DNA from 3 places in the Streptomyces sp. NPDC016469 genome. Region 3 is predicted to be linked to each of the others. Evidence: riboswitches for the same ligand, from Rfam matches in the RefSeq annotation. Region 3 holds a riboswitch; each other region holds the start of a gene.
What was found. Region 3 has a riboswitch for cyclic di-AMP ahead of ABZ565_RS19525 (M23 family metallopeptidase). Riboswitches for the same ligand answer to the same signal wherever they lie in the genome.

Region 1: another riboswitch for cyclic di-AMP. It lies ahead of ABZ565_RS07760 (transglycosylase family protein); the one in region 3 lies ahead of ABZ565_RS19525 (M23 family metallopeptidase).
Region 2: another riboswitch for cyclic di-AMP. It lies ahead of ABZ565_RS05470 (LysM peptidoglycan-binding domain-containing M23 family metallopeptidase); the one in region 3 lies ahead of ABZ565_RS19525 (M23 family metallopeptidase).

Annotation. Positions count from the first base shown of each region.
Region 1 covers NZ_JBEYCQ010000005.1:224,376-231,483, forward strand. The annotation lists gene ABZ565_RS07725 (glycosyltransferase family 2 protein) at 1-65, shown strand, start outside; gene ABZ565_RS07730 (GtrA family protein) at 62-466, shown strand; gene ABZ565_RS07735 (hypothetical protein) at 567-1,013, shown strand; gene ABZ565_RS07740 (SurA N-terminal domain-containing protein) at 1,145-1,801, shown strand; gene ABZ565_RS07745 (nucleoside triphosphate pyrophosphohydrolase) at 1,835-2,809, shown strand; gene ABZ565_RS07750 (cytochrome P450) at 2,819-4,144, shown strand; gene ABZ565_RS07755 (transglycosylase family protein) at 4,251-5,312, shown strand; cyclic di-AMP (ydaO/yuaA leader) riboswitch at 5,598-5,766, shown strand; gene ABZ565_RS07760 (transglycosylase family protein) at 5,771-6,487, shown strand; gene eno (phosphopyruvate hydratase) at 6,795-7,108, shown strand, end outside.
Region 2 covers NZ_JBEYCQ010000004.1:38,349-45,456, forward strand. The annotation lists gene dxs (1-deoxy-D-xylulose-5-phosphate synthase) at 1-21, shown strand, start outside; gene ABZ565_RS05450 (aspartate aminotransferase family protein) at 18-1,415, shown strand; gene ABZ565_RS05455 (XRE family transcriptional regulator) at 1,478-2,086, shown strand; gene ABZ565_RS05460 (DUF6126 family protein) at 2,143-2,319, shown strand; gene ABZ565_RS05465 (tyrosine-protein phosphatase) at 2,331-3,143, opposite strand; cyclic di-AMP (ydaO/yuaA leader) riboswitch at 3,553-3,712, shown strand; gene ABZ565_RS05470 (LysM peptidoglycan-binding domain-containing M23 family metallopeptidase) at 3,716-4,639, shown strand; gene ABZ565_RS05475 (SGNH/GDSL hydrolase family protein) at 4,823-5,650, shown strand; gene ABZ565_RS05480 (STM4011 family radical SAM protein) at 5,670-6,563, opposite strand; gene ABZ565_RS05485 (STM4012 family radical SAM protein) at 6,571-7,108, opposite strand, start outside.
Region 3 covers NZ_JBEYCQ010000016.1:21,202-28,309, forward strand. The annotation lists gene ABZ565_RS19515 (PrsW family glutamic-type intramembrane protease) at 1-664, shown strand, start outside; gene ABZ565_RS19520 (aldo/keto reductase) at 756-1,700, opposite strand; gene ABZ565_RS19525 (M23 family metallopeptidase) at 1,882-3,051, opposite strand; cyclic di-AMP (ydaO/yuaA leader) riboswitch at 3,063-3,216, opposite strand; gene ABZ565_RS19530 (PP2C family protein-serine/threonine phosphatase) at 3,428-4,591, opposite strand; tRNA gene ABZ565_RS19535 (tRNA-Met) at 4,764-4,837, opposite strand; gene ABZ565_RS19540 (SHOCT domain-containing protein) at 5,006-5,410, shown strand; gene ABZ565_RS19545 (hypothetical protein) at 5,528-5,761, opposite strand; gene ABZ565_RS19550 (sigma-70 family RNA polymerase sigma factor) at 5,977-6,606, opposite strand; gene ABZ565_RS19555 (hypothetical protein) at 6,852-7,108, opposite strand, start outside.

The DNA of each region.
Region 1 (7,108 bases), on a different contig from region 3:
AGGCCACCAACGCCCGGACCCGCGAAGCCGCCGAACCGGAGCCGCGGGAGTTCGTACGCCGATGAAGCTCACCGCGCAGATCGCACGCTTCGCCCTCGTGGGCGCGGTGAACACCGGCACGTACTACGGCCTCTACCTGCTCCTGCTGCACCGGCTGCCGTACATCGCCGCCCACGTACTCGCCTTCGTGCTCAGCATGATCGGCTCGTTCTTCCTGAACTCGTACTTCACGTACCGCACCCGGCCCACCTGGCGGAAGTTCCTGCTCTTCCCCCTCACCAACGCGGCCAACTTCGTCATCACCACCGGCGGCGTCTACCTCCTGGTCGACCTGGCCGGATTCAGCGACCGCTACGCCCCGCCGGCGGCCGCCGCGGCCGCCATCCCCCTCACGTTCGTGGTCTCACGCACGATCATGCTGCGGCCGGACGCGCCGCCCCGTAAGCGGCCCGAACCGGTGGGCTGAGACGGCGGTCGGGAGGCCGGGGCGGGTAGGACACAATGTCCCTGCACGCGGGGGGACCGCCCTCGCGCGGCTTGGATCGCACGAATCACCGAGGGATGTCGTGAACGGTAGAAGAAGCCGGGCTCTGCTGAAGGCCGTTACGCCGATGCTGGAGCCCGGTGAGCAGGTCGTGGCGATGTCCCTGGTGAACCTGAGCGAGGTCTCGGTCAAGCGGAACCTGGCGATGGGCGTCGCCTCGGCGGTGCTGAGCGGCGGAACGATGATCGCGGCGGCGTCCCCCCAGCCGATGTACCTGGCGGCCAGCCGCGAGCGGCTCTTCCTCTTCGTCGCCAACCCGGCCTTCGCCAAGCCGGACCGGCACCTGACGACGCTCACCCTCCAGGGCCTCAGGCGCACCGAGATCAAGAACCGGGTCGTGAAGAAGTCCTTCGACCTGGTCGACGAGTCCACGGGCAGCGCGCTGCGCCTCTTCTTCCCCGCCCTGGTCAGGAACAACGGCCTGGACGCCGTGGCCGGACTCGTCCCCGTCGCGGGAGCCACCGCCTGAAGCGGGGCGGCCCGCATCTCCAACTCCTCCCGAATCGTTGGTCGAATCAGTGGCCCGGACCGGTTCCACTCCCTAACATCGATCACCGCAAGGCTTTGTGCACCGCCGCACAATCTCCTCGGGAGGCTCCTTTGCACCGCCGCCGTCGCACCGCGCTCACCGTCTCCGCCGCGCTCCTCGCCGCAGCGCCGCTCCTCACCGCCTGCGGCAGCCAGGCCCACCCCGGCGCCGCGGCCGTCGTGGGCGGTGACCGGATCACGGTGTCCACCGTGCAGGCTCAGGTGGCCGACGTGCGCGAGGCGCAGGGCTCCTCCGCCCAGTCCGCCCAGCTCACCGACCAGTCCGGCCAGCTCGCCCGCGCCAAACTCCACGGGCTGATCCTGGACCGCGTCCTGGACCGGGCCGCGGCGGACGCGGGCGTCACGGTGAGCCGCGCGGAGATCCAGCAGATGCGCAAGTCGGCCGTCGCCCAGTACCACGGCGAGAAGGGGCTCCGGCAGGCCGTCCTCCAGGAGCGCTGGCTCGCCCCGGGCCAGATCGACTCCTTCCTGCGCGAGCAGATCCAGATCACGAAGCTCGGCCAGGCCCTCGGCGCCGACCCGTCCACACCCGAGGGCACCAAGGCCATCGGCGACGCGCTGACCAAGGCGTCCAAGGCGCTGAACGTCGACGTCAACCCCCGCTACGGCACCTGGGACAACCAGCAGATCCAGCTGGCCGACTACAAGGCCCCGTGGATCTCCCAGGTCACCAAGCCCGCCCAGGCGCCCGCCGAGGCCGGGGCCTGAGCCCGCTCCGACGGCCGGGGTAGATTCGGTGACGTGAACGCTGAAGACCCCGGCCGCATCGTCCTGCTCACCGTCAGCCACCGGGTCGCGCCCGGACTGCTGTCCTGGCCCGCCTGGCAGGCGCTGAACGGCGCCGACGAGGTGCGCTGCGGCGAGCCGGAGCAGCCGCAGCTGCCGTATCTGCGCGAGGCCGGCGTCACCGTCACCCCGGGCGTCCCCGACGCCCAGGAGCTCGTGGACGCCTGCGCGGGCGGCCGGACGGTGGTCGTCCTCACCGGCGGCGCGGGCAACCAGCCGCTCACCGACGGCCTGGCCCGGCTGGCCGGCTCCGGGCGGCTGCGGATGCCCGACCTGGAGCTGCTGCCCGGCTCGTACGACCTGCCGGGCGCCCGGCTCCTCGACCTCGTCCAGGTCATGGACCGCATCCGCGTCGAGTGCCCGTGGACCTCGCAGAAGACCCACAAGGGCCTCGCCAAGTACGCCATCGAGGAGGCGTACGAGCTGGTCGAGGCGATCGAGGACGGCGACCGCGAGGAACTGCGCGAGGAGCTGGGGGACGTACTGCTCCAGGTCGTCTTCCACGCGCGCATCGCGGAGGAAGGCCTCCCGGGCAGCGGTGAGGAGCCGTTCTCCGTGGACGACGTGGCCGGCACGCTCATCGAGAAGCTGATCCACCGCCACCCGCACGTCTTCGGCGACGAGACCGCCGAGGTCCCGGAGGACAGTCGCGCCCACTGGCTGCGCACCAAGGCGATCGAGAAGCAGCGTGCGTCGGTCACCGACGGGGTACCGCTCGGCCAGCCCGCCCTCGCGCTCGCCGCGAAGCTCGCGAGCCGGGCCCGTACCGCCGGACTCGACGTCCCCCTCCCCGAGGGCGACGACATCGGCTACCGCCTCCTCGCCCTCGCCGTACGGGCCCAGGAGGAGGGCGTCGACCCGGAGGCCGCGCTGCGCGCCGCGGGACGCGCGTACCGGGACGCGATCCGGACGGCGGAGGGCACCGGATAACGTCGGGGAGTGAACGACAGCCCCGCCGAAGCCGCGTCCGTACCCGCCGGCTGCCCCGCCCACACCTCGTCCGCCCCCGCGCCCGAGCTCTTCACGTGGGAGTTCGCCACCGATCCGTACCCCGCGTACGCCTGGCTGCGCGAGCACAGTCCCGTGCACCGCACCACGCTGCCCAGCGGGGTCGAGGCATGGCTCGTCACCCGGTACGCGGACGCCCGGCAGGCCCTCGCAGACTCCCGGCTGTCCAAGAACCCGGCGCACCACGCCGAGCCCGCGCACGCCAAGGGGAAGACCGGCATCCCCGGGGAGCGCAAGGCCGAGCTGATGACGCACCTGCTCAACATCGACCCGCCCGACCACACCCGGCTGCGCCGTCTGGTCTCCAAAGCGTTCACTCCCCGGCGCATCGCGCAGTTCACGCCGCGGGTGCAGGAGCTGACGGACCGTCTCATCGACGGGTTCGTGGAGAAGGGCGAGGCCGACCTGATCCACGAGTTCGCCTTCCCGCTCCCCATCTACGCGATCTGCGACCTGCTCGGCGTGCCCCGCGAGGACCAGGACGACTTCCGCGACTGGGCGGGCATGATGATCCGGCACGGCGGCGGGCCGCGCGGCGGCGTTGCCCGGTCCGTGAAGAAGATGCGGGCCTATCTGCTCGAACTGATCCACCGCAAGCGCGAGGATCTGGGCGACGACCTGATCTCCGGGCTGATCCGGGCGAGCGACCACGGCGAGCACCTGACCGAGAACGAGGCCGCGGCGATGGCCTTCATCCTTTTGTTCGCCGGCTTCGAAACGACCGTCAACCTGATCGGCAACGGCGTCCACACGCTGCTGAACCACCCCGCCGAGCGCGATCGGCTGCAACGCTCGCTGGCGACGGGCGACACCGGGCTGCTGGCCACCGGGATCGAGGAACTGCTGCGCTACGACGGTCCGGTAGAGCTCGCCACCTGGAGGTTCGCCACCGAGCCGCTCGCCATCGGAGGGCAGCGCGTCGAGGAGGGCGATCCGGTGCTCGTGGTGCTCGCGGCGGCCGACCGGGACCCCGAGCGGTTCGCCGGACCGGACACACTGGACCTGTCGCGGAGCGACAATCAGCACCTCGGCTACGGCCACGGCATCCATTACTGTCTGGGAGCTCCGCTCGCCCGGCTGGAGGGACAGGCGGCGCTCGCCACCCTGCTGACACGCCTTCCCGACCTGCGACTTGCAGGGGAATCAGCCGATTTGCGATGGCGCGGCGGGCTCATCATGCGTGGATTGCGCACCCTGCCGGTGCGCTTCACGCCGGGGGAGCGCGTGGACGAAAGTGACACTCTGTCAGCTCTGTGACTTTCACGTGATCTGCGCTGCATCGACTTGTGACTCACGTTCGAGTTTCGCTAGGTTCACCGTTCGACTCACCAGTCGCTTGTCAGTCACACGGAAGGCATCTCCCATGGGCTCCGCGAACGGCAGACACCGCCGCCCTCGTCAGGCACCCGCCATCGTCGTCGCCGCAGGCGTGACCGGCTCGGCCATCGCCATCCCGCTGCTCGGCGCGGTGAGCGCGCACGCGGCGGACTCCTCGACCTGGGACCGGGTGGCCGACTGCGAGAGCGGCGGAAGCTGGAGCGCCGACCTCGGCAACGGCTCCTACGGCGGTCTCCAGTTCACGCCGGAGCTGTGGAAGGCGTACGGCGGTGAGGCGTACGCCGAGCGCGCCGACCTCGCCAGCCGCTCGCAGCAGATCGCGGTCGCCGAGCGGGTCCTGGCAGCCAAGGGCCCGACGGCGTGGCCGAGCTGTGCGGTGGTCTCCGGGCTCACCAGGGCCACGGGCGCGGCGGACGTGGACCCGGGCGACGAGGATGCGGACGAGCCCGCCCGGAGCGCCGACGCGGGCCTCGACGCCGGTCTCGGCACCGACCCGGTGGACGACGCCTCCTCGGGCTCGTCGGCCGCCCCCTCGGACGAGGCGGCCGATGGGGCCACCACGGGCGAGGAGGCCGGCAAGGGCTCCGGCAGGCACGCGGGCCGGAGCGCGGAGGAGAGCGGCAAGGGCGAGGCGTCCGCCTCCCCGTCGGCCGACCCGTCCGCCGGCCCCTCCGGCACCCCGTCCGCCGATCCGTCCACCACGCCCTCGGCCGACCCCTCGGCGGACCCCTCCGCCGGCGCGACGGACGACGCCCGGGCGCAGGGCGGCAAGCACCGGGGTGCCCCGGCCGCCGACGACGGTGCCGGGGCGGCCGAGGGGCGCGACGCGGGCCGGCACGCCTCGCGGGGGGACGGCGAGGCACGCGACGGCGCCACGCGGCCGGCTGACGGCACGTACACCGTGCGGCCGGGCGACAACCTCTGGGCGATCGCCGACGCGCAGGACCTGCCCGGCGGCTGGCCCGAGCTGTACGAGGCGAACAAGAACGAGGTGGGCTCCGACCCGGACCTCATCCTGCCCGGCCAGAACCTCGATCTGGACCTGGCTGACGCGGGCCGGGAGAAGGCCGCCGAGAGCGCCGGATGAGCCGTTAGGACCCTCTGAGGTTTGGGTGGTTTAAGAGGCCCATGTCCCACTTTTGACCGAGTGAGACATGGGTCTCTTTGCGTGAACTGACACTTCTTTTCCGGGAGGTCCCCCCACATCCGTTCCGACCTGCGCAAATGAGGGTTCATCGGATGCTCTTACGGGATGATTATCCGGTATGTCCGTCTTTGAATATGACCGTTGAGTGTGATTACGGTCGGAACCGCTCGCACCGCGGGCCCCGTCGACCGTCACGCCGAATCCTGCCGTCGGTCGAAGGGAACAGACGCGAAAGCGCCGTAGGCAGGAGCGGGGGACCCAGGTAGGCGCTGGGCCTGGTCGTCGGGAGACGTGTCAGGACCGGCTAGGGGTGAAGTCGCGCCAGGAGCGCGGCCGGGCAACTCACTTGGCCCGAACCCGACAGCTCACCTCGCAGGCGTCGGTGAGGAGAAGACTCGATGCTGCTCAACCGCAAGGGCAACAAGCACCGCCGCCCCTCCAAGGCCGTCCGTGTCGCCACGCTCGCCGGTGTCGCCGGTGCCGCCGTCGCCGTGCCGCTGATGGGCGCCACCAACGCCTCCGCCGCCTCCGTCGCCACGTGGGACGCCGTCGCCCAGTGCGAGTCCGGCGGCAACTGGTCGATCAACACCGGCAACGGCTACTACGGCGGCCTGCAGTTCTCCCAGTCCAGCTGGGCCGCCGCCGGCGGTACGCAGTACGCGCCCCGCGCCGACCTGGCCACCAAGTCCCAGCAGATCGCCACCGCCGAGAAGCTCCTCGACATGCAGGGCCCGGGTGCCTGGTCCTGCGCCGGTGCCGGCAACCTGACCAACGACGGCGTCGACCCGGGCGTCGACGCCGGCTCCGGTGCCGCCAAGCAGGAGGCCGCTCCCAAGCAGGAGGCCGCCCCGAAGAAGGCCGAGCGCACCGAGGCCCCGGCCACCAACCGCTCCGACCGCTCGGACGCCCCGAAGAAGACGGTCACCACCCCCACCGGCAAGAAGGTCGCCAAGGGTGACGGCGAGTACAAGGTCGTCGCCGGCGACACGCTGAGCAAGATCGCCGCCGACCGCCACGTCAAGGGCGGCTGGGAGCGGCTGTTCAAGCTGAACAAGGACATCGTCCAGGACGCCGACCTGATCTACCCGGGTCAGCAGCTCCACCTGACGAAGTAACGAAGCAACGGCGGTCCCTCCTCGCTGATCGCTCAGGCCGCCCCGGCCCGGCACGCGCTCTCCCCCCCGTGTGTGCCGGGCCGGGGCACGCCGCATCAAGGGGTCCGCACCTCGTGGATCGTTCAACTGTTGTAGTTACTGAGCAGTAAGTATTTGATGTTCCGCCCCGGTATGCCCGCCCTTGGGTCCTTTTTCATCCCAGGGGGCGGGCGGTCGGCCGACGCAGACGGCCGGGCCGGTTAGGCTCTTGTCGCAAGGCCAAAGTGACCCTGCACAACCAGCGTCATATCCCAGAAGGAGATGCCTCGTGCCGTCCATCGACGTCGTCGTAGCCCGGGAAATCCTCGACTCCCGGGGCAACCCCACGGTCGAGGTCGAGGTCGGCCTCGACGACGGCAGCACCGGTCGTGCTGCTGTTCCGTCCGGCGCCTCCACCGGCGCGTTCGAGGCCATTGAGCTTCGCGACGGCGACCCCAACCGCTACCAGGGCAAGGGCGTCGAGAAGGCCGTCCTCGCCGTGATCGAGCAGATCGGCCCGGAGCTCGTCGGGTACGACGCCACCGAGCAGCGCCTCATCGACCAGGCGATGTTCGACCTGGACGCCACGGAGAACAAGGGCTC
Region 2 (7,108 bases), on a different contig from region 3:
CACAAGGAGAGCGGGGCATGAAGGACGACGAGCCCAAGGGCTTCGATCTGGCGCGGCTCCTCGCCGAGCGCGGCGCCGAACGCTACGAACTGCACAGCAAGCACCTCAACCACCAGCTCCCGCGCATGCTGCACACCATCGGCTTCGACAAGGTCTACGAACGGGCCGAGGGCGCGCACTTCTGGGACGCTGACGGCAACGACTACCTGGACATGCTCGCCGGATTCGGTGTCATGGGTCTGGGCCGCCACCACCCCGTCGTACGCAAGGCGCTGCACGACGTCCTCGACGCCTCGCTCGCCGACCTGACCCGGTTCGACTGCCAGCCGCTGCCCGGGCTGCTCGCGGAGAAGCTGCTGAGTCACAGCCCGCACCTGGACCGGGTGTTCTTCGGCAACAGCGGCACCGAGGCCGTCGAGACGGCCCTCAAGTTCGCCCGCTACGCCACCGGCAGGCCGCGCGTCCTGTACTGCGACCACGCCTTCCACGGGCTCACCACCGGCTCCCTCTCGGTCAACGGCGAGGGCGGGTTCCGCGACGGCTTCGCCCCGCTGCTGCCCGACACCGCGATCCCGCTCGGCGACCTCGACGCACTGCGGCGGGAGCTGAAACGGGGCGATGTGGCCGCTCTGGTGGTGGAGCCGATCCAGGGCAAGGGGGTGCACGCGGCGCCGCCCGGCTACCTGCGCGAGGCCCAGGAGCTGCTGCACAGGCACAAGGCCCTCCTCATCGCCGACGAGGTGCAGACCGGCCTCGGCAGGACCGGTGACTTCTACGCGTACCAGCACGAGCAAGGGGTGGAACCGGACCTCGTCTGCGTCGCCAAGGCGCTCTCCGGCGGCTACGTCCCGGTCGGGGCGACGCTCGGCAAGGACTGGATCTTCAAGCGCGTCTACTCCTCGATGGACCGGGTCCTCGTCCACTCCGCGAGCTTCGGCTCCAACGCCCAGGCCATGGCGGCGGGGCTCGCGGTGCTGTCGGTGATGGAGGACGAGGAGACCGTCGCGCACGCGCGCCGCACCGGCGACCTGCTCCGCGAGCGGCTGTCCGCGCTCGTCGGGCGCTACGAACTGCTGCACGAGGTGCGGGGGCGCGGGCTGATGATCGGCATCGAGTTCGGCCGCCCCGCCTCGCTGAAGCTGCGGAGCCGGTGGACCATGCTCCAGGCGGCGCGCAAGGGCCTCTTCGCGCAGATGGTCGTCGTGCCCCTGCTCCAGAAGCACCGCATCCTCACCCAGGTCTCCGGCGACCACCTCGAAGTGATCAAGCTGATCCCGCCGCTGGTCATCGATGACGCGGACGTCGACCGCTTTGTGGAGGCGTTCACCGCCGTCATGGACGACGCGCACAGCGGTGGGGGACTGATGTGGGACTTCGGACGGACCCTGGTGAAGCAGGCCGTCGCCAACCGCTGAGGTGTTTTTGCCCCTGAGGCAAGAAATTTGCCTCAGGGGAAACAATTTGGCCCAATGGAGGCATGAACCCTCCGGACGACCTGGCGGCCGGCGAGCTGCCCGGTGTCGCGCCACGCCTGCGCGATCTGCGCCGAGGCCGTGGTCTCACCCTGGAGACCGCGGCCCAGCGGGCCGGGCTCTCGCCCGCCCACCTCTCCCGGCTCGAAACGGGCCGCCGCCAGCCCTCGCTGCCGATGCTGCTCCAGCTGGCCAGGATCTACGGTACGACGGTCTCCGAGCTCCTCGGCGAGATGCCCCCGGAACGTGACGCGATCGTGCGCGCCCGCCCGTTCGAGGGTGCGGCCGCCGACGGCTGGATGTACCAGCAGGCCGGCGGCTCCGGCCGGGCGATGCAGGCGCTGCGCGTCCGCGTCCCGTACGGAGCCCAGGGCGACCTGGTCCGCGTCCACCCCGGCGAGGAATGGCTGTACGTCCTGACCGGCCGCCTCCGGGTCACGCTCGGCGAGACGGTGCACGACCTCGGTCCCGGGGACGGCGCGCACTTCGACTCGCTCACCCCGCACCGGATCGCGGCTCCCGAACCCGAGGGCTCCGAGCTGCTCTTCGTGCACACCCTGCTGCAGAGCCCCGCCGCCGACCTGTGCCTCGGCGGCCCGGTCCACCGCAGCTGAGACGTTTCCGCCGCCGGACCCCCGGCAGCCCTCCCCGGCAGCCAGAGAGGCCAGTCATGTCCGATTCAGAGAATTACGACCCGCTCACCCCGGCCCCGCGCCCCGGCGCCGACACCCATGAGAAGAAGATGCCGCGGGGACTCGTCATCCGGCTCTTCGCCTACCTCGTGGCCGGGCACGTCATCGCCGCGTTCCTGTACCTGCTCTTCGCGGTCGGCATGCACAACCAGTAGGCCGAGCCGCCTCAGCTCTCGTCGAGGAGCCGGTCGCGCAACTGCTCACGGGTGGCGGGCGTGAGCTTCAGCCCGTCGGTGAGATAGCGGTCGGTGCCGCCCCAGGTCTCGTCGATGGCGGCGAAGGCCGCGGCGAGATAGTCGGGCTGGGCGCCGAAGAGCGGGTTCAGCAGCTCCAGCACCTCCGGGGACATCCCGGCCGCCGAGGTGTCGCTGCGCCGGATGCGGTAGCGGCGGTGCGCGTCGTTCGACTTCAGGTAGTCGGCCTCGATGGTCTCTCGCCCGACGCCCACCGCCAGCAGCGTCACCGCGATCGACAGCCCGGCCCGGTCCTTGCCGGCCGCGCAGTGCATCAGGGCGGGCACGCTGTCCTCGGCCAGGGCGTGCAGCACCCGGCTGTGCTCGGCGGTGCGCTCCAGGATGATCGAGCGGTACGAGGCGACCATCCGGCGGGTCCCCTTGCCGTCGGCCAGGATCGAGCGCAGCTGTGCCAGGTCGCCGTCGCGCACCATCCGCCAGAATTCCGCCCCGTCCGCCGGGTCGCTGAGCGGGATGCTCACATTCCGTACGCCCGGCAGCTCGATGTCCAGGCCGTCCAGCTTGTGGTCCGCCGCGTTGCGGAAGTCGAAGACCGTGTGCAGGCCGAGCCCGCCGAGGAACGCCGCGTCCTCGGCCGTGGCGTGCGCCAGGTGACCGCTGCGGTACAGACGGCCGTGCCGTATGCGGCGGCCGTCGGTGGTGGGCAGGCCGCCCACGTCCCGGAAGTTGCGGACACCGGTGAGAACGGGCTCCGTCGGCGGGGTCTGCGGCAGCTGCTGCGTCACGGTCACTCCTGGAGGCTCTGCCCCGGCGCGTATCGCCGACGGGCCCACGACCGCGACGATACGACATCGGTTCCTGGGGCAATCATTTCGGCCGCCCGCTCCGCGCCGATGCGGACGACAGGCGCGACATGTCCGTATTGCCGGTATATGCCGAACTTGCCCCGGTTGTGCGGGAGATGATCACCCGCTCGTGAGCGGGATCATATCCGTGACGGTGTGTGCTGGCGCCCCGGCTGGGTATTCCCCGTGCCGCGCGGAAAGCCAAGATCCGTAATCCACGGAGTGTGACCGGAATTCGGCACCGCAATTCCCCTGCGGAATCCGGTGCGGAAGCTGTGGCTTGTTTCCGCCGTCCCGGCTCGCTTACGTTCCATGTCCACCCGGACGGAACGCCCAATCCTGCCGCCGTCCGGGATTCGCACCCACTCACCGTGTGGCAGGAGCGGGGGAACCAGGTAAGCCGCCGACCGGGACGACCGGACGGCTAGGGGTGAAGTCGCGCCAGGCGCGGCCGGGCATCTCCAGCCCGAACCCGACAGCTCACCTCGCAGGCGCCGGAGAGGAAATTCTTCATGCCCAACTCGGGTAAGCACCGCCGTCCCAAGTCCAGCACCATAGCCCGCGGCGTCGTCGCCGCGAGCGCCGGCGGCGCCGTCATCGCGCTTCCGCTGCTCGGCGCCACCGGTGCCCACGCCGCGGAGCAGTCCGCCCCGGCCACGTCGCAGTCGGCCGCCGCGCACACCGCCCCGGCCAAGCCCGCGAAGAACACCGGCACCACCACCTACTCCGTGGTCTCCGGCGACTACCTGTCGAAGATCGCGGCCCAGCACCACCTCAAGGGCGGCTGGCACAAGCTGTACCAGGACAACCGCGAGGTCGTCGGCGAGAACCCGAGCCTGATCTTCCCGGGCATGAAGCTGACCCTCGGCGCCAAGGCGGCCCCCGCCGCCGCCACCCCGTCCAAGGCCCCCGCCGAGACGGCGGAGAAGACCGGGACGAAGGCCGCGCCCAAGGCCGAGACGAAGGTCGAGACCAAGACCGAGGCGCAGACGGAGGCCAAGACCGAGGCCCCGGCCGCCCAGGACAACGCCTCCGGCTACGTCCACCCGGTCCCGGGCAACCACACCACCGCCTACCGCGCCTCCGGTGCCAACTGGTCCAGCGGCAGCCACACCGGCATAGACTTCCCCGTCGCCACCGGCACCAGCGTGAAGGCCATCACCTCCGGCACCGTCGTCACCGCCGGCTGGGGCGGCGCCTACGGCAACCAGGTCGTCATCAAGCACGCCGACGGCCACTACTCCCAGTACGGCCACATGTCCTCGCTCTCCGTCTCGGCGGGCCAGACCGTGACCGCGGGCCAGCAGGTCGGCCTCTCCGGCTCCACCGGCAACGCCACCGGCCCGCACCTCCACTTCGAGGTCCGCACCGGCCCGGAGTACGGCTCGGACATCGACCCGATCGCCTACCTGGCGTCGCACGGGATCTACGTCTGATCCAGGCAGTACCGGCCCGGTGATCCGGGTCACTGAACGGCACAGAGGGACGACGCACGGCGGTGCGTCGTCCCTCTGCTTATTCCCCCTTTACCGAAAACTGACCGGGTGGTTTATCTCACCACCCGTCAACCCCTTATTACGGTCGCGTAGGTCACATTCCGGGGTGCAGGATATGCGGTTGTGGCAGACGATTCGAACAACCTTCAACAGGGCGTCATCGACCGACAGGGCGCCATCGGGTCGTACGCGGCGATTGGCGACAGCTTCACCGAGGGAGTCGGCGACCCCGGCCCGGACGGAACGTTCGTCGGCTGGGCCGACCGGCTCGCGGTACTCCTCGCGGACCGGCTCCCGGAGCCCGGCCCGGCGACCGGTGCCGGCTTCCGGTACGCCAATCTCGCCGTACGAGGACGCCTCCTCGACCAGATAGTCGAGGAGCAGGTGCCCCGCGCCAAGGAACTCGCCCCCGATCTGGTGAGCTTCTGCGCCGGCGGCAACGACATCATCCGGCCGGGCACCGACCCGGACGACGTGGCCGAACGCTTCGAGCGGGCGGTCGCCGACCTCACGCGGTCGGTCGGCACCGTCATGGTCACCACCGGCTTCGACACCCGTGGCATCCCCGTGCTGCGCCATCTGCGCGGCAAGATCGCCACCTACACCGCCCACGTCCGGGCCATCGCCGACCGCTACGACTGCCCGGTCCTCGACCTGTGGTCGCTGCGCTCGGTGCAGGACCGGCGCGCCTGGGACGGCGACCGGCTCCACCTGTCGCCCGAGGGACACACCCGGGTCGCGCTCCGCGCCGCCCAGGTCCTCGGCCTCGGCGTACCGGCCGACCCGGACCAGCCGTGGCCGCCGCAGCCCCCGCGCGGCACGCTGGAGATCCGCCGCGACGACATCCACTGGGCGCGCGAATACCTGGTCCCGTGGATCGGGCGGCGGCTGCGCGGCGAGTCCTCCGGGGACCACGTCGAGCCGAAGCGGCCGGACCTGCTCCCGCTCTGACCGGCCGCCTCCGCTGTCCTCAGCCGCCCCGCGACCGCGTCGCGGCGACCGGGGACAGCGGCAGCGTCGCCGGTATCCGCTCCAGGACCCCGCCCGCGAAGACGTCGTACAGCGGCAGCGTCTCCAGGTGCACATAGCCGATGTGGCAGTCGCAGACGGCGAGCGGGCAGGCTTTCGGCCCCAGCGCCCGGCGGTAACTGCCGTCGTACAGATTGCCCAGCTCCGCCCGGACGAAGTGGCAGCGGCGCACCGTGCCGTCCCCGTCCACCGAGATCACCGACTCACCGGTCCGGCAGGGCAGCCCCGCCGAGCGGTGCGGGTGGCGGCTGTACGGGAACAGCGGGTCGATCTCCGTCCACCGCTCCGCCTCCTCGTCCGTGTAGGTGTGCCCCTCGGCGGCGTTGACCCAGAGGTAGACCTCGTCGGCGAGCGCCGCGCGCAGCCGCCGTGCCTCGCCGAGATGGGCGTCGAACCCCACGACGCCCACGCTGTGCCGGACCCCGAGGTCCCTCAGCTCCGCGCACCGGCCGAGGAAACGCTCGTACGGCGTCTGCCCCGGGTGGTACGTGCACCAGAGCGCGATCCGCTCGCGGGCCGCCTCCGGCGCCTCGGCCAGCCAGCGCGTCCGGCCGCTCAGGTTCGTCTGGATCGCGACCCGGCGCACGTGCGGGAGGCCCGCCAGCTCGACGATCGCCCGGCGGTACCAGGAGCGCACCAGGCCCTCGCCCCACGGCGTGAACAGCACCGAGATCCGGTCACCGGTCTGCGCCGCCACCCACGCGGTGAACCGTTCGAGCGTCGCCCGGTCCGCCCGCAGCTGCTCCGGGGTGTCGCGCCGCTTGGCGAACGGGCAGTACGGGCAGTCGTAGTCGCAGGAGGCGAGCGGACCCCGGTAGAGAATCGTCAGGTCCACGGCCGGCTCACTTCAGCTCGTACGCGGCCATCGCGGCCCGCACGGCGGGGGAGAAGAGTTCAGGGCCCAGCGCGTCGGAGTACGCCAGCCCCTCCGGCGACAGCCGCAGCAGTCCCTCGGCCGGGGCCCCGCCGTCCAGCCAGCCCCGGGCCCCGAACCGGGCCAGCTCCTCCGGGAAGTCCTCGTACGGCGAGGTGCCGAACCGCTCGCGGTACTCGGCCACGGGCATGCCCCGCGCCTGGAGCACCGACTGGAGGAGATGGCGGCGGCGCGCCTCGTCCCCGTCGGTGTACCGCCCGACCTCGGCGCGGGAGAAGTCCTCGGTGGCCGTGTAGGCGTCGATGATGCCCCGGACCTCGTTCATCCGGACCGCGTAGTCGAAGGAGTAGTGCAGCCGCGAGGTGTAGGAGCGGGCGCCGCAGCCCAGGCCGATCATGCCGTCCGTCTGGCAGGCGTAGTCGTCGGGCCCCTCCGCGCGCGGGGCGCCGGCGCGGCGGAACATCCGCATCGACACCTGCTCGTATCCGTGGGCCAGGAGGTGGTCG
Region 3 (7,108 bases):
CGTGTACGGGGCGTTCATGGTCCCGGTCTTCGGCCTGGTGACCTGGCAGGTGGTCAGGGCCCGTCGCAAGGAGCTGCGCTCCCTGGCCGTCGAGCTGCCCGCGTACGCCGAAGCCGGCTGGCTCACCCCCGACGAGCCCCGCGCCCTCGCCTCCATGCGGGCCCGCGCCCTCGCGAGGAACGCGGCGCGCCGGCGGTACGCGGCGAGCGTCTCCGGCCATCCGCACCACCCGGCGTACGCGACGGTCCGGGCCAAGGAGGCGAAGGAGCGCGGCAGGGCGGCGGCTCGTGCGGTAGCCGAGTACGAGGCGTTCGCGACCTCCCTCGCCTCCCTGCGCCGGCAGGCCGGCCGGGGCAGGGTGGACCCGGACTTCTCCGCGCGCGAGCTGGAGCTGCTGCACCACCTGTGGCAGCGCCGTGAGATCGCGGGCCCCGCCCTCGCGTACGCGGCCCGGGCCACGCACCGGCGGCCGCCGGGCTACACGGCCGCCTGGCCGCCCCGCCGGCCCCACCCGGGTACGCCGACGCCGTACGCGTACGGGACCCCGTCCCCGTACAACGGCAACCCGAACCCGTACGCCGGCCCGTCCCCGTACCCGGCACAGCCCTACGGCCAACAGCCCTACACCGCACCGCCCTACACCGGCGGACCGCCGCCGGCCTGATCCGCACACGGGGTCCCCACACAGGCCCGCGCACGGGATCCGTACACAGGGGCGGTACACAGGCCGACGAACCGCACGCGCGGAACGCGTCCTACGCCGAGGCTGCCGTCAGCGTCGACAGCTCCTCGTCCGTCAGCCGGAGACCGGCGACCGCCAGCAGGGCGGGCAGCTGGTCGACCGTGCGGGCGGAGGCGATCGGCGCGGCGACCGTCGGGCGGGAGGCGAGCCAGGCCAGGGCCACCGTCGCGATCTCGGCGCCCCGGTCCCGCGCCACCGTGTCGAGCGCGGCGAGCACCCGTCGGCCGCGCTCCGACTCCAGGTGACCGGCCGCGCTCCCGGCGCGGGCGCTGTCCACGGTCGTCCCCGGGCGGTACTTGCCGGTGAGGAAGCCGGAGGCCAGCGCGTAGTACGGAACGGCCGCGAGCCCGGCGTCGGCGGCGGTGTCCTGGAGCTCGCCCTCGTAGGTGTCCCGCGAGACGAGGTTGTAGTGCGGCTGCAGCGCCACATAGCGGGCCAGGCCCTCGCGTTCGGAGAATGCGAGGGAGGCGCGCAGCCGGGCGGGGCTGATGTTGGAGGCGGCGATCTCGCGGACCTTGCCCTCCTTCACCAGCTCGTCGAGGGCGGTGATGATCTCCTCGACCGGGACGGTCTCGTCATCGAAGTGCGTGTAGTACAGGTCGATGTGGTCCGTGCCGAGGCGGCGCAGCGACTCCTCGGCGGCGGACTTGATCGTGGGCGCCGAAAGGCCCTTGTAGCCGGGGAGGGCACCGACCTTGGTGGCCACCACGACCTCGGACCGGTTGCCGCGCGACGCGAGCCACTTGCCGATGACCGTCTCCGACTCACCGCCCTCGTTGCCGGGAACCCAGTGCGAGTAGGCGTCGGCGGTGTCCACGAAGTTGCCGCCGGCCGCCGCGTACGCGTCCAGGACGGCGAAGGACCGGTCCTCGTCCGCGGTCCAGCCGAAGACGTTTCCACCGAGGCAGAGGGGGAAGACCTGGAGGCCGGACGGGCCGAGATTGCGCAGTGAAGTCATAGGTGGAACAACGGTTTCCGGAGACCCCGCTATTCCGCATACATCCGGCCTGGCCCGGACGAACGTGCTCTGACCGCGGTCACGCGGACCGGCAGCCCTGGCGTCGGGGGTGTGCGTCAGGGCTGCCGGGGTTCGGAGGGCCGCGTACCGGGAAGGGCCGGGGCTTCGGGGGAAACGGACCTCAGACGGTCAGACCGCGGGCGCGCAGCCAGGCCATCGGGTCGATGCCGGTGCCGTCCGGGGTGTGGACCTCAAGGTGGAGGTGCGGGCCGGTGACGTTTCCGGTCGCGCCGACCCGGCCGATGGTGTCGCCGGTGGTGACCTTCTGGCCGACCGTGACGCCGATCGAGGACTGGTGGCAGAACCACAGCTCGGTGCCGTCCTCCAGCTCCAGCACCGTGCGGTAGCCGTAGGCGCCGGACCAGCCGGCCGACTTGACGGTGCCGGTGTGGATGGCCTTGATCGGGGTACCGGTCGGGGCCGCGAAGTCGAGGCCCGTGTGGTAGCCGGAGGACCACATCGAGCCGGCCTCGCCGAACGTCGAGGTGATCGTGTACGAGGAGGTGGGGATGGCGTAGCCGGCGGCGAGCTTGGCCAGGCGCAGGGCCTCGGCCTTCTTCTTCGCCTCCTCCGCCGCCTTCTTCTTCTCGGCGGCGGCCTTGGCCTCGGCCTCGTCCTGCTGCTTCTTCGCCTCGGCGGCCGCCTTCTCGGCAGCGGCCTTCTCCTCGGCTGCCTTCGCCTCGGCGTCGGCGGCGCCCTGCTGCTGCTCGGCCTGCTGGAGGATGCGGGCGCGCAGCGCCTCGCCGGCGTCCGTGGTGCCCTGCTCGGCCTCGGCGGTGGTGATGCCTGCGGTGGTCAGCGGGGCGGTGGCGGGGGCGGCGGCGGGGGTTTCGGCCTCGCTCTCGCCGGAGAACAACGCACCCACGCCAGGAAGGGACTTGGCGTCGGGAAGATTGTCCGCGATGGAATCGGGAAGAGAGATGGAGACCGGCGGTTTGCTCTGCGCGGTGGCCATGCCCCCCGCGCCGACGGCCGCGATGACACCGACGCCGAGGACGGTGGAGCTACGGGCCAGACCATTGCGCTGCTTGGCGACACGGTGCTTGCCACGGACGGGACGGACGGACTCCTCGGTGGGGTTCCATTCCTCCCAGGCCCGCTCGGAGTCGGCATCGTCGGCGCGGAAACCGCTGCCGAAACCGGCGCCGGTGCCGAAGCCGTTGCCCCGATCGGTCATGGAGTCGCTTCCCTGTTCCGGGAAGTACGCGGTGCCGGGGCCGGACGCGAAGTCGGCGCCGTACTCGGGCACGAACCGGGAAGGTGATTCGGGGGCAGGCTTGTTGGACGCCACGCGGGCGCACTCCTTTCCTTCCTTCTCGCCTACCGGGTTAGCTGACGGGTTCGGAGCAGGAAGGTCTCCTACGGGTCCCTCCGCCTCTTGTGAAGACGAAGATGCCCGATTCACCCCATGTAGGTGGTTCCCCGGTTCCCTTGCGGAATTCGGCGCACGCGCGCGGCGCCGTCCCTGACGACGGCTGGGACAACCGCGCTGCGTTATCGAACGTTAATAGACAGACGGGTCCGATTCCAAGCTGTTCCCACTGATCGTTCACGCACTTGGCCTGGACTTTACGGGACACAACCGGGTGGAATCGGGCGAGTTGATCCAGGTTCAGCCACTACGCGTTTTCTGACGTTGCGTCAAATGTTATGCGGAGCGGCGCCCCTCAGTCACGCAGCGTGGTACCCCGCTTGACGATCTTCACCGTCCTGCGCCGGTCCGGCTGCCCCTTCCCCGGCCGGGCCACCGCGAGCAACGCCATGTCGTCGGTCGACTCGCCCCCCGTGTGCAGCCGTACGTCGTCGGTCAGCGCGGACAACAGCTCCTCGGGACCCGGGAAGAGGCGCCCGCGCAGCCGCTCCGCCGGGTCGTAGAAGACGCCGTCGGCGTTCCGGGCCTCCGACAGGCCGTCCGTGTAGAACAGCAGCGTCCCCCCGGCCGGCAGCTCCCAGTCGTCCGAGCGGTCCGGCCGCACCCCCAGGTCCATGCCCAGCGGAAGTGCGGGCTCCGTGGGAGTCAGCGCCTCCACCACGCCGTCCCCGTGCAGCAGCAGCGGGTCCGGATGGCCGCGGTTCACCATCCGTACGCGCTGCGCGCCCGGCGGGATCTCCGCGAGCACGGCGGTCACGAACCCCTCGAACGCGTCCAGGTTGCTCCGCCGTACCGACTCACGCGCCAGCGCGCGCTCCAGCCGCTGCGCCACGCCCTCCAGCGACTTCTCCTGCTCCGCCGCCTCCCGGAACGCCCCGATCACCACCGCGACCGCGCCGACCGCCTCCAGCCCCTTCCCGCGCACGTCCCCCAGCACCAGCCGTACGCCGTACGGGGTGTCAGCGGCCGCGAAGAGGTCGCCCCCGACGAACTCGTCCGCCTGCGCCGCCTCGTACCGCGCGGCCACCTGGAGTCCGCCGAGCCGTTCGGGCGGCGCGGGCAGCACGGCCCGCATGGCCGTCTCGGCGATGATCCGGGCGGACGCCAGCTGGTCGCTGCCGCGCCGCACGACCCGGTTGATCACACACGCCTGCACGGCGACCGTGAGCACGGTGACCATCTCGATGAACGAGACCACCTCGACCAGGTCGCCGGTGTAGAGCCGGATTCCGGCGACGGCGAGCACCGAGGCGATCCCGATCCGGATCGTGGTGCCCATATCGAAGAAGGGCGCGGCGATCAGCGGGGCGGCCGCGAACATCGGGATGGCCGTATAGGAGGGCGGCGTGAAAACGTCGAACACCACCCCGGCGACGATCATCGCCACCGGCAGCACCCGGACGAACCGGCGGCTCACCGCGCCGTCCGGCCCGAGCCACCGTCGTTCCCACTTCCCCACCTGCGGTCTCCTGCCCGGTGCTGCCACGGCCGCGGACGGTACCGCGCACCTCCCCCAGCCTCGCGTCCGCCCGGCCACCGGGCGAGTCCTCGGCCGCCGAAGGGGCGAAACGAGTGCGCCGACAACGCATCAGGCCCGGCACGCTGCTTGCGTGCCGGGCCTGATCCTTCAGTAGCGGGGACAGGATTTGAACCTGCGACCTCTGGGTTATGAGCCCAGCGAGCTACCGAGCTGCTCCACCCCGCGTCGGTAAACCCAACTCTACGTCATGTCCGGAGCTCTCATGACCACGGCCCGGGCGCCTCGGCCCGCGCACCCGCCTCCCCTCGTGCCGCACCGATGGGCGATGGGGTGAATGTGGTGATATGACTGTTTCCAGATTCAGCCGGTCCGACGCTGACCCGGGAGTGGACGATGGACGACTATCCCCTGCTCAACCTGTTCTGGACGATGCTCTGGTTCTTCCTCTGGATCATGTGGCTCTTCCTCCTCTTCCGGGTCATCATGGACATCTTCCGCAGCGACGACCTGAGTGGCTGGGCCAAGGCCGGCTGGCTGATCCTGGCGCTGGTACTGCCCTACCTGGGCGTGCTGGTCTACGTGATCGCCCGCGGCAAGTCCATGGGCAGGCGCGACGTCCAGGAGGCCAAGGAGCGCGACGCCGCCTTCAAGGCGTACATCAGGGACGCGGCGGGCACGGAGGGCGGCAGCCAGAAGGGCGGCCACGTCGAGGGCCTGTCGAAGCTCGCCGATCTCAAGGACCGGGGCGCGATCACCGAGGACGAGTACCAGCGGGCGAAGTCGAGGCTCCTGGTCTGACGCACCCCCGGTGCCGGTGCCGCCCCTCCGGACGGGCGGCACCGGCACCGGCGCGCGTCCGGGCAGAGCAGAAGGCCCCGGGCCGTGCCGGAACGTTCGGTCGACATCGCTCAGGGCTCAGGCGGAGGCCACTGTGTCGAGCCGGCCCTCCTTCGCTTCGTTGACGAGGTCGGCGAACTGGGTCGCGCTCATCTGGACGTGCTGGCCGAAGTCGTCGGTGATGACGACACGGCGGTCCTCGCTCGCGGAGGGGTCGACGTAGAGCTGGGGGCAGCCGCAGTCGCAGTTCCCGCAGAACGTGGCGAGGGGTTCGAGGGAGCTGAGGTCGGGAGCCTGCTGGTGGGATGACATCCGTGCACCTTCCGTCGGGGCCGCCTTCTCCGCGGCGGCCTTGGACAGGGCGGACATACCCGCGCACGGGCGCGGACAGACAGACGGGGCACCCGTGTCATCTCTCCGCGTAACGGGGGAACCGCGGACAGTTCGGATCCGACTACCGGAGGGGGTGCGCCTTCGCACCCGTGGTGCCGGGGCCGGCCCGGACAGGGAAGGCCCCGGCACACACGTCAGGCGGTCCGTGCGATCGCCTCCGGTTCACCGCCTTCCAGTTGCGCGGTCAGGGCGGTACGGGCGCGGGCCACCCGGGAGCGGACGGTGCCGACCGGACAACCGGTCACTTGGGCGGTTTCGGCGTAGGAGAGCCCGAGCAACTGCGTGAGGACGAACGCCTGCCGGCGGTCGTGGGGAAGCGCTGACAGGAGTTGCCGGAGCGCCACCCCGTCCTCGAAGCCGGGCAGGCCGATCGGCTGGGCGCGTTCGACGGTCGTGCGCCAGTCGTCGGTGTCGGCGAGGAGCGGGCGCGCCGCGGCCCGGCGGAAGTCGTCGATGACGGCACGGCGGGCGATGGCCAGGAGCCAGGTGCGGGCCGAGGAACGGCCCTCGAAGCGGTGCAGCGTACGCAACGCTCGCAGGAACGTGTCCTGTGCGAGGTCCTCGGCCGACTGCGGGTCGGCGGACAGGTGGGCGACGTAGCGCACGACATCGCGGTGCAGGCACCGGATGAAGGCCTCGGCGGCCTGACGGTCCCCCCTACGGGCCGCCAGCGCCCAGGCGGTCGCGATGGCGTCCTCGGCCGTTCTGTCGCGTGGGACGGAGGGGAGCTGCGGCGCGCGCGGGATGGGCAGGGTGGTGTTCATCGCCAGGGATGTCCTTCACGGATCGGTCCGGTGCCCGGGCGTCCGGTCACCGCACGGGCGCACGCTGCGGCTGCGGCAGGTGGCGACGCGTACGGGACCGGCCCGGGATTCCGGTGAATGGGGCACCCGGGCCCATGAGGGCCGGGTGGGCCGGAGGACTTCCGCTGCGTGCGGGTACGCCTGGGGGCCGGTCGGCGACCGGTCACGAGCCAGGGTCTACGTCCTCCGGAATGCCTGCCGCGTCCTCAGAACGCGACGGCCGTCCCGGGCGGCCCCCGCCGGTCTCGCGCACGGGCGCACCGCAGCCCCGGCATCGGCCCGTCGCTCAGGCCCCGGCGGGGCCGCAGACGGCGGCGCGGAGCCGGCAAGGGTGCCGTGCGCACGGGCTGGAGCGGAGCGAGCAACCGGCCCGCGACGGCGCGCAGGACCTGAAAGGCGGCGCGTTCGCCTCGGGCGAGCCAGACGCCGCAGATGAGCGCGGCCAGGACGTGCGCGGCCAGCA